Regions from separate parts of the Citricoccus sp. K5 genome, predicted to be linked through region 2. Evidence: predicted binding sites of a transcription regulator. Region 2 holds the regulator's gene; the other holds the start of a gene.
The links. The regulator LexA, encoded in region 2, represses DNA repair genes until DNA is damaged. The targets are predictions, from matches to a motif close to TCGAACANNTGTTCGA.

Region 1 (7,409 bases), 490 kb from region 2:
CGTGGTGCGCAGTGCCGTCATGCCGATCTGGGACAACCGGGCGATCTCCAGGGTCTCGTCCACGGTGAGGTCCGTGTAGTCGGGAACATGGCGGTAGGGACACACCAACAGGTGCCCCGCGTTGTAGGGGTAGAGGTTGCACAGCACGAAGGCCGTCCTGCCCCGTGCAACGATCAGTGACTGCTCGTCAGATCGACCCGGAGCGGCGCAGAAGGGACACGTGGATTCTCCGCTGACCTGGTCCTGTCCCCCACGGACATAGGCCATCCGGTGAGGGTTCCACAGTCGTTGGAAGCCGTCCGGCGTTCCGGCGAGTTCGAAGTCGTCGGTGGCCGGGGTGCTGCCCCTCGGGCTCGGCTCCGGCGTCACTGGGTCTCCCGGTTCCTCACGGCGTTCACGATGCGTTCGACGGCTTCGCTGACGGGCACGCCGTTGTCCTGGCTGCCGTCCCGGAACCGGAAGGAGACCGCTCCCGCTTCGGCGTCCTCGCCACCGGCGATGAGCACGAACGGCACCTTCTCCTTGGAGGCGGTGCGGATCTTCTTCGGGAAGCGGTCGGAACCGTCGTCAAGGCGGGCACGGATGCCCTGGGCCTTGAGCTGGGCGACCACCTCGGCCAGGTAGTCGTTGAAGGCCTCCGCGACCGGGATCGCCACGACCTGCTCCGGGGCCAGCCAGGCCGGGAAGGAGCCGGCGTAGTGCTCGGTCAGCACGCCGAGGAAGCGTTCGATGGACCCGAAGAGGGCGCGGTGGATCATCACGGGGCGCTGGCGGGTGCCGTCTGCGGCCTGGTACTCGAGGTCGAAGCGTTCCGGCAGGTTGAAGTCCAACTGGATGGTGGACATCTGCCAGGTGCGGCCGATGGCGTCCTTCGCCTGGACGGAGATCTTGGGGCCGTAGAAGGCGGCGCCGCCCGGATCCGGGACGAGGTCCAGGCCGGAGGCGGTGGCGACCTCTTCGAGGGTGCGGGTGGCCTCCTCCCAGACGGCGTCCTCGCCGACGTACTTCTCGGGGTCCTTGGTGGACAGTTCGAGATAGAAGTCGTTGAGGCCGTAGTCCTTGAGGAGGTCCAGGACGAAGGTGAGCGTGGTGGTCAACTCCTCCTTCATCTGGTCCTTGGTGCAGTAGATGTGGGCGTCGTCCTGCGTCATCCCGCGCACTCGGGTCAGGCCGTGCACCACACCGGACTTCTCATAGCGGTACACCTGCCCGAACTCGAACAACCTCATGGGCAGCTCACGGTAGGAGCGGCCCCGCGACGCGAAGATCAGGTTGTGCATGGGGCAGTTCATGGGCTTGAGGTAGTAGTTCTGGCCCTGCTTCGTGATCTCGTCAGTGACTGGATCCCGCTGCTCGTCGATCTGCATGGGCGGGAACATGCCGTCCGCATACCAGTCGAGGTGTCCGGAGATCTCGTAGAGGTGCTGCTTGGTGATGTGCGGGGTGTAGACGAACTCGTAGCCGGCCTCGGTGTGGCGCTGACGCGAGTAGTCCTCCATCTCCTTGCGGATGATGCCGCCGCGGGGGTGGAACACGGGCAGGCCGGAGCCCAGCTCGTCCGGGAAGGAGAACAGGTCCATCTCGGCGCCGAGCTTGCGGTGGTCGCGGCGCTCTGCCTCGGCCAGTCGCTCCTGGTATGCCTTGAGATCGTCCTTGGTGGGCCAGGCGGTGCCGTAGATGCGCTGCAGCTGCTTGTTCTTCTCGTTGCCCAACCAGTAGGCGGCCGCCGAACGGGTCAGCGCGAAGGCGTTGGAGATGAGCTTGGTGTTCGGCAGGTGGGGGCCGCGGCAGAGATCGCACCAGACGCTGTCACCGGTCTTGCGGTCCACGTTGTCGTAGATGGTGATCTCGCCGGCGCCGACCTCGATGTTCGCCCCCTCGCCCACGGCGTCCGCATCCTCCTGCTTGTTCAGCAGTTCCAGCTTGTACGGCTCATCGGCCATCGCCTGGCGGGCCGCGTCCTCGGTGACGACGCGGCGGGCGAAGGTCTGGTTCGAGTTGATGATCTTCTGCATCATCTTCTCGAGGGTCTTGAGGTCCTCCGGAGTGAAAGGTTCCTCGACGTCGAAGTCGAAGTAGAAGCCGTCCGTGATGTAGGGGCCGATGCCCAGCTTGGCGCCCGGGCGCAACTGCTGGACCGCCTGGGCCATGACATGGGCGGTTGAGTGGCGCAGGACGTTGAGTCCGTCCTCGTCCGAGATGTCCACGCCCACGACGTCGGCGCCGGCCGGAATCTGGCGGCTCAGGTCCTGCAGTTGGCCGTCCACACGCATCACGACGATGGTCTTCTGATCGGAGAAGAGTTCTGTGCCGGTGGTACCCGAGGTCACCTCCCGCGATTCCGCGTTGACGGTGATGGTGATCTGTTCGTGTTGCAACGCCTCGGACACGGTCCGGTTCCTCCTTGGGTAGGGCTTCAGGGCTGATGGCATACGGTGGCCATCGCCAGCCACCGGCCATTCTAGGGCAGTCGTGGTCGGTTCACCGTCTGATGGCGTGCATGCCGTGGTGCCTCTGGAGGCGTGCTGCGGACCAGACAGCCTCAGACAGTCTCGAAGGTCAGAAGCGTGGCGGTTGTTGATTCAGCTGCTTCACTTGGTCCAGTTGATTCAGCTGGTCAGTCGGTTCACGCCACGTCACGCCACGTCACGCCACGTCATCGAGATTGTCGCGGCCGCCTGATTCCCCTGGGGTCTCGGGCCCCGGACTGCCAGAGGTACCTGGATCTCGGGGGCGCCAATAGTGATTGCGGCGGGGCCGTTGTTCCGGGTCGTGATAGCGAGCAGGGATGAACCAGGGCACACCGTCTTTGACCTCGATCTCCCACGCGCCAGCGTGGACTGCGTGGTGGTGATGTGAGCAGAGCAGGACCCCGTTCTCGACACTGGTGGGCCCGCCATGCTCCCAGAAGCGGATGTGGTGGGCTTCGCACCAGGGAGCAGGTATGGAACAGGCGGGTGCCGCACATCCGCCGTCCCGGGCAACGATGGCCCGTCTGAGCTTTCGGGTGAACAGCCTCTGGGATCGCCCCACGTCGAGCACCTCTCCTGAACCGCCGAGCACTATAGGGATCAGGTCGGCATCGCAGGCCTTCTGCCGGATGGTCTGTGGATCGATCGCTCCCGCATACGCTGCCTGGGATACCACGTGGCCGGTGCCGGCGTTGCCTATGACGCTCGTGTAGTGGCCTGCCAGGGACTCGTAGTCGATCGTCACCAGAACCTGTGGCCTGGCTCCGCCACCCCCGGCATCCGGCAGGTCAGATCCGCCCTCTTCGGCGGTGGGAGTCGTTTGGTTCGTCAAGGCCAGTGCACCGGTCAGGGCACTGATGAGTCCGTCCAGTTCCTGTTGGGCCCGGCTCCGGGAATCCAGCGAGTCCGCAACATCCAGGTGCTCCGCCCACACGTCGGCACCCGGCTGCTCGTCAGCAATCCTGCGCGGGTTGGAGGAGGCGGAGACGAGGGTCTTCAACGTCTCATGCTGGCCGTCAGTCGCCAACAGGGACCAGTGGTGCAGGTTCGCGGTGCCCTTGCCGTGATAGAAGAGCCCTTGGGCCGCGTTCATCTGGGCATCGGTGGGCTCGAGACCGTCGGGATTCACCACAGCGTCAAAGCGTTGGCGCCAGTACGCGCACACCTTCCGTACGGCGTCCGGGTCCATCTCCTGCGCCTGGGCCGCCAACACCCGCTCCCCCTCAGTGATCAAGAGGTCGATGTGTTCCTTCGGTGCTCCAGCTCGGCCCGCGTCGGCACGAGCAGACGCGAGGGCGTCCGCCACTGTGTCCACCGCGGCGAGATCGGCCTGGGCCGAGGTCACGGTGCCGGCCAGTGCGCCCATCTCGGGTGGAAGCACCTGGGTTCGGTCCTGGGACAACTGCGGCATGACACGGGCAGCGCGGCGGACACGCTTCTTCGCCTCATGACGGGGGATGCGCAGAACCTGTTGGAGGTAGTCCGCCCCGTTGCGGTAGGCACACTTGCCCTCCGGTATCCCCAACACACCGCGACGAGTCCCATGCTCTTCGAAGACGTGGTCCACCTGGCCTGCCAGTCCCGTTCGAGCCGCATCCACCCATCGGCCGAGCTCCTCGACCCGGGACAGCACGACTGGCAGACAACCCACCGGCACGGCTTCCGCGGTGGCGCCCAGGGTCTCATCGTTCAGAGTCGCGCCGTTCAGAGACTTGTCGCCTAGCAACTCATCCGGGTCCGCGCCGCCCCTCTCGTCGAGCGCCCTGTCCGCATGGGCATACAGCCCCCACTCCTCGGAACGATCATGATCCGGCCCATCCGGGAAGCGGTCGACGGCATCCGGCAGCCGGGGATCCGATACCCGTGCCGCCAGCTCCTCCAGTAAGAGGCGGGAGGCCACCAGCAACTCGGGCAGGTCCAGCCCTGCCAACTCGCCCTTCTCGATCACCGGTGCTCCTCTCCCGTGTAGTTGCAACCCCACCAAGTCGTCCGCCTAGTACATATATTCGATCATGATGCTGGGACACGATAAGCTCCCTCACCGCGGAATGTGGACGCCTCCCTGCCTTCTGTTGCCTGTGCAGGAGGCGGTACGCACCGCGGATCTGGCCATCCGACGTCGTGCGTTTCTACACTCGGGGCAACCACCAGCGTCCGACTGCTGACAACGCAGCCCAGAACCGGGATGTACCTATGCCTTCCACGACAGATTCCTCCACCGGCGAGCCGCTTCACCGGCGCAGGCCTCAACGACTCAGGGTCCAGAATTTCTTCGTCTCGCGGGACGGCATCGCCGCAGGGGAAGACCAGAGCCTGGAACGCCCCTTCGGCCACGTGGACCCGGGCCCCCTGACCGAATGGGCCGGGGCCACGGACAGTTGGCCCAATCGAACGGATCCCGGCGGCTCGCGGGGCGTGGACGACCACATCGTCCGCGACTTCACCCACAACATCGGGGCCGAGATCATGGGCAGCCACAAGTTCAGTCCGTTCCGGAGCCCCTGGACGAGCGAGGACTGGAAGGGCTGGTGGGGTGATGACCCGCCGTTCCGCTCGCCGGTGTTCGTGCTGACGCACCACCTGCGCCCGTCCTTCTCGCTCAGCGACACGACGTTCCATTTCCTCGATGCCAGTCCCTCCGAGGCGCTGAGGATCGCCATGGACGCTGCCCAGGGCAAGGACGTCCGCCTCGGTGGTGGTGTCACGACGGTGCTGGAGTTCCTCGAAGCTGGCCTCGTGGATGATCTGCACATCGCCGTCGCACCCCATGACATCGGTTCAGGACTGCGGCTGTGGTCCAGTCCGACGGACTTCGAGGACCGCTTCCATCATGAGAGTGTCCTGAGCCCGAGCGGGATGGAGCATCACTTCTTCTGGCGTTGAGCCGAGGCCTCGGCGTCGAGAACCCCGAGCAGATGCCGGTTGCGCTGCCGGATCAGCCTGCGGAGGTAGGGCACCAGGATCAGTCTTTCGGCCAGGCGTCCGAAGAGGGGCGACGTCACGGTGATCGTATCCGTCATGGTGCTCGCCCTCTGAGCGGTTCCCCCGGCCGTTGCGAGTCCGGCTCCGGCAGATCCGTGGGCCTCACTCGAGAAGTCGTGGACGTGGCGGAAGGAGCGGAAGGGGCCGGTGATCTGCTCGTCGACGAACCGACGGGGACGGTCATGTTCGGTGATCTGGGAGGTCATGGTGAACCAGATCCCGAAATGCCGGGCCCGCCAGGTGACGGTCTCGCCGTGACCGATCTGCCCCGAGGTCACGCCGCCGATGGCCTGTTCACCGGAGTCGGCCATCGATCCGAGATGCTCATCGATGCTCAGGGAGAGGTCGAAGAGCCGCTCGGCTGCGTGCGACGACGGGGTCACCACCGTGAATGTGCTCGTCATGGTCTGATCGTCGCACGTTCTGGGTCAGACCGGTTTCCGCCCGTCGCCGAGGCACCCTCCGGAACTCCCACCGGGCCGCGCACCTTGACCGGCCAGGACCCGGTGTCATGGTGCGGGATGTCGTGAAGCCGCGCGGTGGCCCCCACCACTTGGCGCGAGCCACCGGTCTCCTGCTGTTGGGCGGCTGACGAGGCGGCCGGACCCCACGGCACCGGAGCAGGTGGCGCACCAGCCCGGGTCCGGTCCCGGCGCAACCAGGCCCGCCATTCGTCCCGCGTGCCATCCAGATAGTCCGGATCGGGCAGCGAATCGGGCCGGTGCAGGTCCCAGGCACGAATGGCCTGCAGGCTGATGGCCTTGGGGCCGGTCCGGCGCGTAGTGCCCTCGATCAGCATCAGCCTGGCCGAGAACAGCATCTCGCCGGTCTCATGCTGGGCCTCCGTGAAGAATGAGGCGTCCACGCACCCCGTTCCGTCGTCCACGGAGATGAACACCACGCGTTTGCCGCTGCGCATGGGCGGGGTCTGCGTCGCCACCCGCACCCCGGCCACCAGCACCCGCGACTGTGACCGCAGCCCGAGCAGGTCCTCCGCCGCCGTCACCCCGAGCGCCTCCAGGTACGGCCGGTGCGATTCCATCAAGTGGGCGGTCGTGTCCATGGCAGTCAGATCCAGCTCGGTCCGCACCCGTTGGTCCCGGCTGGGCTCCGGGAACATCGGCACGATCGCCGCTGCCTCGGTATCGGGCAGTTCCAGGGAGAGCTGACCGTCGACCTGGCGTCCGCCAGACCGCTTCCTCCGCCCCGACAGCCCTTCGGCCTGCCCACCGTGTTGCAGTTCCAGATGGTGGACCAGGTCCGTGCGCGAGGCCCCGCCCAGCGGCAGGAGGCAGTCCAGCGCACCGAGCTGAGCCAGCCGCTCGAGGTTCCTCCGGGTCGGGCGGGCCCGGTCCCGCACATCGGCCAGTGAGGCATAGGGCTGCCCCGCCACGATCCTCTTGATCTCCGTCTCGCTCAGCCCGGACAGCGCGTTCAGCGCCAGCCGGATCCCCCAGCGCCCTGCGGCTTTCCCCGGCCCGACGCCGTCCGGCCGGCTCCCAGCGGCAGGCGCGTTCTCCAGGAAGGGCGCGGCGCCGGCGTCGGGAATCTCAGGATGGCCGGGCACCCACTCGAGCCTGAACCGATCGGTGGAGGCATTGATGTCCACGGGCAGCACCGGGATGCCCATGCGGCGGGCCTCGGCGATCATCAGTCGGCGGGGGTACATTCCGGGATCGTGCTCGAAGATCCCGGCCAGGAACGCCTCGGGGTGATGGGTCTTGAGCCACGCCGAGTGGTAGGTGGGAACGGCGAACGCGGCACCGTGGGCCTTGCAGAAGCCGAAGGAGCCGAAGGCGTGCAGCGTCCCCCAGACCTCGTCGACGACCTTCGGCGGGTAGCCCTTCGCCAGTGCCGTAGACCGGAAGAACTCCTCCACCACGTGCTCCTGCGGCCCGCCGATCTGACGGCGGAACTCATCCGCCTGGGCCAGCCCGCAGCCGGTCATCACGTGGA
Region 2 (7,409 bases):
ACTGGAGGCGGTATACACCAGCCGGCCCTTCTCCATGCGCACGGACCCCTGGGTGGGCGGCGACTGCACGCCCTCCAGGGTGACGGAGTCGCCGTCCGGATCGATCCCGTCCAACGGGATCGGCACCGCCACGGATTCTCCGGAGAGCACGCGGGCGGACACCGAGAGAGGCACCGGCGGGTTGTTGGACTCGCGATCCATCGGCACCATGGTGATCTCCACGGTGGCCGAGGCCTCCTGTCCGTCCGGGGCACGCACCGTGTAGGCGAGAGTGGCCCGTCCGGGCTCACTGCCGGCACGGAACCTGACCTTTCCATCGGACACGAAACCGATCCCGCGGCCTTCGGCGACCTGGCGGTCGAGTTCGGGCTTCAGGGTCAGTTCTTCCTGATTGGGATGGGTGTCATTGGCCAGGACGTCGATGGTGACCACATCACCGACGCGGACGTTCGCCGCATCCGCGACGGCGATGGGCGGCTGCATGACCTCCGGTTCCGGCAGCGGCACCACGGTGACCTCACCCTGGGAGGTGCCCTGGGCATTCGACACCGAATAGGAGAAGGTGGCCGGACCGGTCATCCCACCGGTGTCCACCACCCGGATGTGGTTGAAGTCCTCGACGGCCAGTTTCAACGGGGCCGGCGCCCCGGACTCGGTCGTGGCATCCTGGACCCCCTGCACCACCAGCACGCCGCCGGCCGGGTCGGTGTCATTGCCCAGGACGTTGACGAGGGTCTGACCGCCTGCCGGCAACAGCGCGATGTCACGCACGGCCACCGGCAGTCCGGCGCTCTCCTCACTCTCCACGACGTCCACCCGGATCAGCCCCGGGGCGGAGTCGTACTCGTTCGCCGCCAGATACTCGACGTAGTAGGTGTCAGCGACATCCGAGGACCATTGCACCGATCCCCCGGCCGCCGAGTAGTCGATCTCCGCATTCTCCACAGCAGCCACCTGGGAGAGGCGCAGTTGGCCGCCGAGTGGGTCGGTGTCGTTCTCGAGCGGGTAGAACGTGACCTCCTGCCCTGCCTGGACGGTGACGTGGTCGGCCTGGGTGATCGGCGGATGGATCGAACCGCGTTCGAGGACCTCGATCTGCACTGTGCCCGTGGAGGTCTCACGCCCGTCGGACACGGAGACCTGGATGTCCCGGCGTCCGGCCTCGCCGGTGTTGTCCTGGAAGGTGAGCTGGCCGTCTGGACGGGTCCGGACGGTATCCGGCTCCTCGGCCAGGGCGCCCACGAGCTGGAGGTCGTCACCGTCCGGGTCGATCCAGTCCGTCAAGACCTGGCTCGTCACCGATTCCCCGGCCGGCACGCGCAGTACCGCTTTGCGCTCCTGGGTGGGTCCCCGATTCTCACTGTCCGGCACCACCCGCAAGGAGATCTGGGCCGTGTCCGTGCCGCCACGTCCGTCATCCGCCACATAGGTCACCGCGGCCCGGCCGCTCGCGGATTCCGGGACGACGATCTGCATCCCGATGCCGTCGATGATCTCCTGCACCGTGCCCACCGAGGGCTGGTCACCTTCGAGGGAGGCCGTCAGGACGTCTCCATCAGGATCGGAGTCATTGAACAGGACGGACAATTGCGTGGTCCGGCCGGGTCGCACGCCGAAACTGTCATCTTCCGCCACGGGCGGCCTGTTCTCCTCCTGACGCTCCGGCAGAGCGGTCTCCTGGGTGACCTCGTCGGATTCCTCCTCCGTCTCCTCTCCCTCGCCCTGGGGCGGTTCGAGGTCGTCCCAGTTGGCGACCACCTTCATCTGGTCGAGGACCATCCAGTTGGTCCCGGACGTCGTGTCGTTGAGCACCACGACATCGCGGTTGGCTCGGAAGACCAGCTCCGCGCCGGCCGTCAGCTCGGGGATGGGGACGATCTGATCCTGTTCTTCACCGTCACAGTCCTGCAGGTAGTGCCCGGTGACAGCCGAGGCGGCATGAAGGCAACCGGCTACCCGTACGGGGGCCGTTGCCGCCACACTGCCGTCAGTACCGGCGGGCGTGGTCGATCCGGCGGAGGCGTCCGTGGGCGGCACGATGCTCATGGCCTGAATGTCCCCGTTGGACAGCGCCACGGTGAGCAGGTCCCGCTCAGTGGACAATGCCAACTGCTCCGCCTCGGGACCGGACGGCTGTGGCACCGCGCCCACCAGCCGCTCATCCTGCATGGAGTGGCCTGGCCAGGACAGGATGCCGGACTCAGGGTCCACCACCACCGGAACGTCGCCCACGGCCACCAGCTGAGGGTCCTGCATTCCGGACAGCCCTTCGAGGCCGTCCTGGCGGGTTTCCACCGGGGCACCAGGCTGCTCACCCTCGGCCGCGAAGCGAATCACGGTGTCCCGGCCGAGGTCCGCCACGAACACCTCGCCACCCACCGTGGTCGTCGACGTCACGGCTCCCTCGGCCTCGTAGAGCGGTTCGTCCGTCGAGACCTGGGGCGTCGGGTCCACCGTCCCGGCGTAGACGGCCCCCTCTGCGGGGTTGCTGGCCGAGATGACGCCAGCGCCCAGCGCGAAATCCTGGGTTGCAGGCAGCATGATCTGATCGCCGGCGACCATGGCGGTGGTGTCAATGGCGGTCAGGGCGCCGGACGCCGGGTCCAGCATGAGGGCGGTGGCGTCCTCCTGGTGAAGTTCGAAGTCCTCCACCGGGGGCCGGAAACCACCGTCCAGGATGGTGGACTCGTGGTTCAGGTGGCCGACGTATCCCCCACTGTTGTGGGTGACCCAGATGCCGGCGTCATGCAGTTCGAGGTCAGCGGTGTCGAAGCCGGGATAGAGGAACGCGCCGGTGGCCACGAGGGCACCGACGGCGGAGAAGGCCACCGGGGTCGCCACAGACTTCATCTGCCTGCGCTTGTTCCCCATGAGTGCCCCGTCATCAGCAAGGGATCCGCCCCACTACGGACCCAGGCCATCCTATCGCCCGGCTGAAGGGAGACGAATCCCGCGGCAGTCTCTGCGGGGCCAGCGGAGGTTCAGGCGCCAGCGGGGACGAACAACACCTGACCGGGCTGCAGATCGCCGCTGTCGAGATCATTCAGTTGGCCGATGCGCAGGATGGCCTCGTTGCGGGGGGACTCGGGGGCGGTGCGCCCGGCGATGGCCCACAGGGTGTCGCCATAGTTCACCGTGACCGTCTCCACGTCCGCAACAGGCTGGTCATCGGAGGCCGCCGCGGGCGCCATCCCGTGGGCGCCGAAGAAGACGGCGGCCACTGCGGCCAGGGCCGCCAGGACGATGACGGGGAATCCCACGAAGAGGAAACGACCACGGCGGTTCAGGTGGAATCCGGCGGAGCCGGACGTGCGGGTCTGGACCGATGCTGCAGTGCTCATGCTCTTCTGCCTCTCCTCCCGGAACCCCGGGCCGTATAGAACGTGTGTTCGACTGCTTCGATGTCATGTCTAGCACGCCTGTTCGAGACATGCCAAGAAAAATTCGAACATATCTTTGAATCGAGGGTGTGACTCCGGTACCGTCAGACCCAGCGACCCAGCACGAGACACTTCACCAAGACCGACGGACACGATAAGAACGGATGGTCGAATGGCCCCCCGGATTCCCTCTCCCGCCCCGGACCCGCATCACGATCACGGCGTCCGGCCCCTCACCGACCGTCAGCGGATCATCCTCGGATCCATCCGCTCTGCGATCGCCGCACACGGGTATCCGCCGTCCATGCGGGAGATCGGGGATGCGGCAGGCCTGGCCTCACTGTCATCGGTCACCCATCAACTGGGTCAGCTGGAGAAGCTCGGCTACATCCGCAAGGATCCGGGCCGTCCGCGGGCCATGGAGGTCCTGCTGGACGAGAACGGCCTGGCCCTCGTGGTCGAGTCCGCCGTCATGCCCCCCGAATCGGCGGCCACGCCGGGCGGGACGGTGCGGACCCTGCACACCGGGGCCGCCGACGGTGATGCTGTCCCGGTCCCCCTGGTCGGCCGGATTGCCGCCGGTGGGCCGATCCTCGCCGACCAGCAGGTCGAGGACGTCATGAACCTGCCGCGTCAGCTGACCGGCGAGGGGGAACTGTTCATGCTGAAGGTCTCCGGCGATTCCATGGTCGATGCGGCGATCTGCGACGGCGACTGGGTGGTGGTGCGTCAGCAGAACAACGCTCAGAACGGGGACATCGTCGCCGCGTTGCTGGACGACGAGGCCACCGTGAAGACCTTCCGGCAGCGGGACGGCCACACGTGGCTGCTGCCGCAGAACTCTGCGTATGAGCCCATCCTCGGAGACGAGGCGACGGTCATGGGCAAGGTCGTCACGGTACTTCGGGCGCTCTGAGCCCCATGAACCATCGGCCTCTGCCGCCGGGCGTCCGCGTGGCGGATGCCGAGGAGTTCGTCTACACCCACGGGCGGCTGCTCGAACGCCGCCGGGTGGACCTGCTGCTCCACGGCGGCGGCACCGAGGGTGTCCTGGCCGCCCTGGGGGCGTACCGCAATCCAGACGGCGGATTCGGTCACGGCCTCGAACCCGATGTGCGGTCACCGAAGAGTGAGGCGCTCTCCACGCTGACGGCCCTGGACCTCTTGGCCGGATGGGATCTGGCCGAGCACCCCTGGGTGCGCTGTGGACTGGAATGGGTGGCCTCGACCTCCGGACTGGACGGTTCCGTGCCCTTCGTCACCGAGGCCTCCCTCGAATGGCCCCATGCGCCGTGGGTCCAACCGGTTCCCGGCGGTTCGCACCTCACATATGGCTTCGCCGCCGCGGCCCTGCTGACGGGGTTCTCGGGCGGGTGGGCTGAGGCCGCCTCGGACTGGTGCCGCCTCCGATTGTCCCGGGCTGCGACTGCCGGCGACCTGCCAGCCTATGAGGTCAAGTACGCCCTGAGGTTCCTCGCAGCGGACGGCCTTCCCACGGGCTCGGCCGACAGCCCATTTCTGGCCACCCTTCGTGAGCGGTTGTCCGCCAACGGCTCCCTCCCCGTGGAGGGTGGCGCCGAGGACGAGAGCATCCATGCGGTCGACCTGGTCCACCATCCCTGGACGGTCCCCTTCCCCACGGACCTCTACGGCAGCCTGGTCCCCGCGGCCGTGATGTCCCGGGACCGCCGGTGGCTCGCATCCGCCCAGGAGCCCGATGGCGGATGGTCCGTGGACTGGCCGGCCTGGAGCACGGCTCCTGGCATCGAATGGCGGGCCATTCGCACGGTCGGCGCCCTCGAGATGCTGATCCGCTAGTCAGCGGGGCGCAGCCGCTCCAGCACGCCGCGGACCACGGACGGATCGGCCGTCGGCCAGAAGTCCGGCAGGGTCGAACGCAGGAACGAACCGTACCGTTCCGTCGCCAGCCTGGAGTCGAGGACAGCCACCACTCCGCGGTCCGTTGCGGTCCTGATGAGCCGGCCGGCGCCCTGCGCCAGACGGACCGCCGCATGGGAGGCGGAGACCGCCATGAACCCGTTGCCGCCATGCCGGCTGATGTCTCTGGACCGCGCCGTGGACAGGGGATCATCGGGTCGCGGGAACGGGATCCGATCGATGACCACCAGGCGGCAGGACTCGCCGGGCACGTCCACGCCCTGCCACAGGCTCATGGTCCCGAACAGGCAGGTGTCCGCCTCCGTGGCGAACTGCCGCACCAGGGCGGTCAGCGTGGTGTCGCCCTGGCACAGGATCGTGGGATTCGGACCGAGCCGGGTGCGCATCTCGGCGGCAGCGTCCTCGGCGGCCCGTTTGGAGGAGAACAGGCACAGGGCCCCTCCGCCGGACGCCCTGAGCAGTGCCTCGAGTTCGTCATAGGTCTCGGGGGCGGCGAACCGACCCGGCTTCGGCAGATGCCGTGCCACGTAGAGCACGCCCTGCCTCGGGTAGTCGAAGGGGCTGCCCACGTCCAGACCGGTCCAGGCCGGTGCCCCCTCGCCCATCAGACCGAGGGATCCCGCCACCGGGTTGAACGACTCACCGATGGCCAGCGTGGCCGAGGTCAGCACGGTCGTGGCCTGGCCGAAGAGTCCCTCGCGGAGTTTGCCGGCCACGGACAGCGGGGCCACGTAGAGCATCGGAGCCGCAGACTCGTCCCCGGGGATCCACCCGGTGCCGGGCTCGAAGTGGCCCGGACGGGACGCCCAGAGCACTTCGGGGTGACTGGTGTCCGGAGTGGTCTCCAGCATCCGCTCGGCCACGTCCAGGACGTCCTGCATCCGGGATCGGGCCATCTGACGCCCGCCGTCGGCCGCGGAGTCGGCACCTCCCCCGCTCGGCTTGGAATCACTCAGCCCCTGGCGGGCCGCATCGCGGACCGCCTTCAGGGCGTTCTGCTGGACCTCGTCCGGTCCACGCGGTATCAGGCCCGTGGGGGTGGCGGTAAAGGCGGCGTCGAGGCCGGCGCCGGCCTGAACCAGGTCCTCCACGGCGATGGCCGTGTGCTTGCGGGCCGAGGAGGCCGCGGCCTGCACGATGGCCCCGGAGAGCTGGCCGGTCACCGCCCCGGTCACGCGGTCCTGGAGTTCGTGGGCCTCGTCCACCACCACGGCCTCGAACTCGGGCAGCACCGCAAGTCCCTCGAAGGCGGCGATCGCGAGCATGGCGTGGTTGGTGACCACCACGTCTGCGTCCCCGGCGTCCGCGCGCGCCCGCTCGGAGAAGCACTCGGCCGCCATCGGGCACTTCTGGGCGCCCAGGCAGTCCACCGCGGACACCGAGACCTGGCGCCACGCGCGGTCGGTGACGCCCGGATCGAGGTCGTCCCGGTCCCCCGTGTCCGTCTCCTCGGACCATTCCCGCAGCCGCAGGACCTCACGGCCCAGGGGGCTGGTCGGGCCGCCGTCGGATCCGGACGTCATCTCGCCGTCGTCGGCCATGCCGAACAGTGCCTGGCCGTCCTCCTCCGGGAAGCCGCCCTCCAGCTTGTGCTTGCACAAGTAGTTGGACCGGCCCTTGACCAGGGCGATGTTCATGGGACGGGGAAGCTCGTCCCGCAGGGCCTCCAGCAGCTTGGGAGCATCCCGCCGCATGATCTGGGACTGCAGCGCCAGGGTGGCGGTGGCCACCACCACCGGGTTCTCGGCCTCCAGTGCGTGCTGGAGCGCCGGCACCAGGTACGCCAACGACTTCCCGGTGCCGGTGCCCGCCTGCACCAGCAGGTGCTGCCCGGTCTCCAGGGACCGGGCGACCTCCACGACCATGCGCCGCTGCCCTTCCCGGCGTTGACCCCCGGTGGCTGTGACGGCGGCGTCCAGCAGCCGCAGCGCCTCACGCTCCGCCTCGGTACGGGGCTCGGCGGCGGGCTGCGCCACGGCAGCCGGCGCGGCTTCCTCGACCGTCTCTGTCATGCTCCGGCGCGCTCCTGACCGTCCGCGGACCCCTCGGCGGCATAGCGGCGCAGGTCCTCGGCGATGTCCTCTCGGACCAGTACCCGGAGCCGCGTGCCCTCGGCCTCGTAGGTCTCCG

Region 1: the regulator LexA is predicted to act here: its motif matches at 4,466-4,481, upstream of BOSE125_RS05705 (HNH endonuclease signature motif containing protein).

The regions. Positions count from the first base shown of each region.
Region 1 covers NZ_LR732817.1:1,273,076-1,280,484, reverse strand. Annotated here, with positions in the region: gene BOSE125_RS05715 (HIT domain-containing protein) at 1-369, opposite strand, end outside; gene thrS (threonine--tRNA ligase) at 366-2,390, opposite strand; gene BOSE125_RS05705 (HNH endonuclease signature motif containing protein) at 2,647-4,419, opposite strand; gene BOSE125_RS05700 (dihydrofolate reductase family protein) at 4,665-5,354, shown strand; gene BOSE125_RS05695 (SRPBCC family protein) at 5,336-5,857, opposite strand; gene BOSE125_RS05690 (DNA polymerase III subunit alpha) at 5,854-7,409, opposite strand, start outside.
Region 2 covers NZ_LR732817.1:783,307-790,715, reverse strand. Annotated here, with positions in the region: gene BOSE125_RS03420 (Ig-like domain-containing protein) at 1-2,850, opposite strand, end outside; gene BOSE125_RS03415 (LysM peptidoglycan-binding domain-containing protein) at 2,982-3,341, opposite strand; gene lexA (transcriptional repressor LexA) at 3,553-4,296, shown strand; gene BOSE125_RS03405 (hypothetical protein) at 4,302-5,198, shown strand; gene BOSE125_RS03400 (ATP-dependent DNA helicase) at 5,195-7,291, opposite strand; gene hflX (GTPase HflX) at 7,288-7,409, opposite strand, start outside.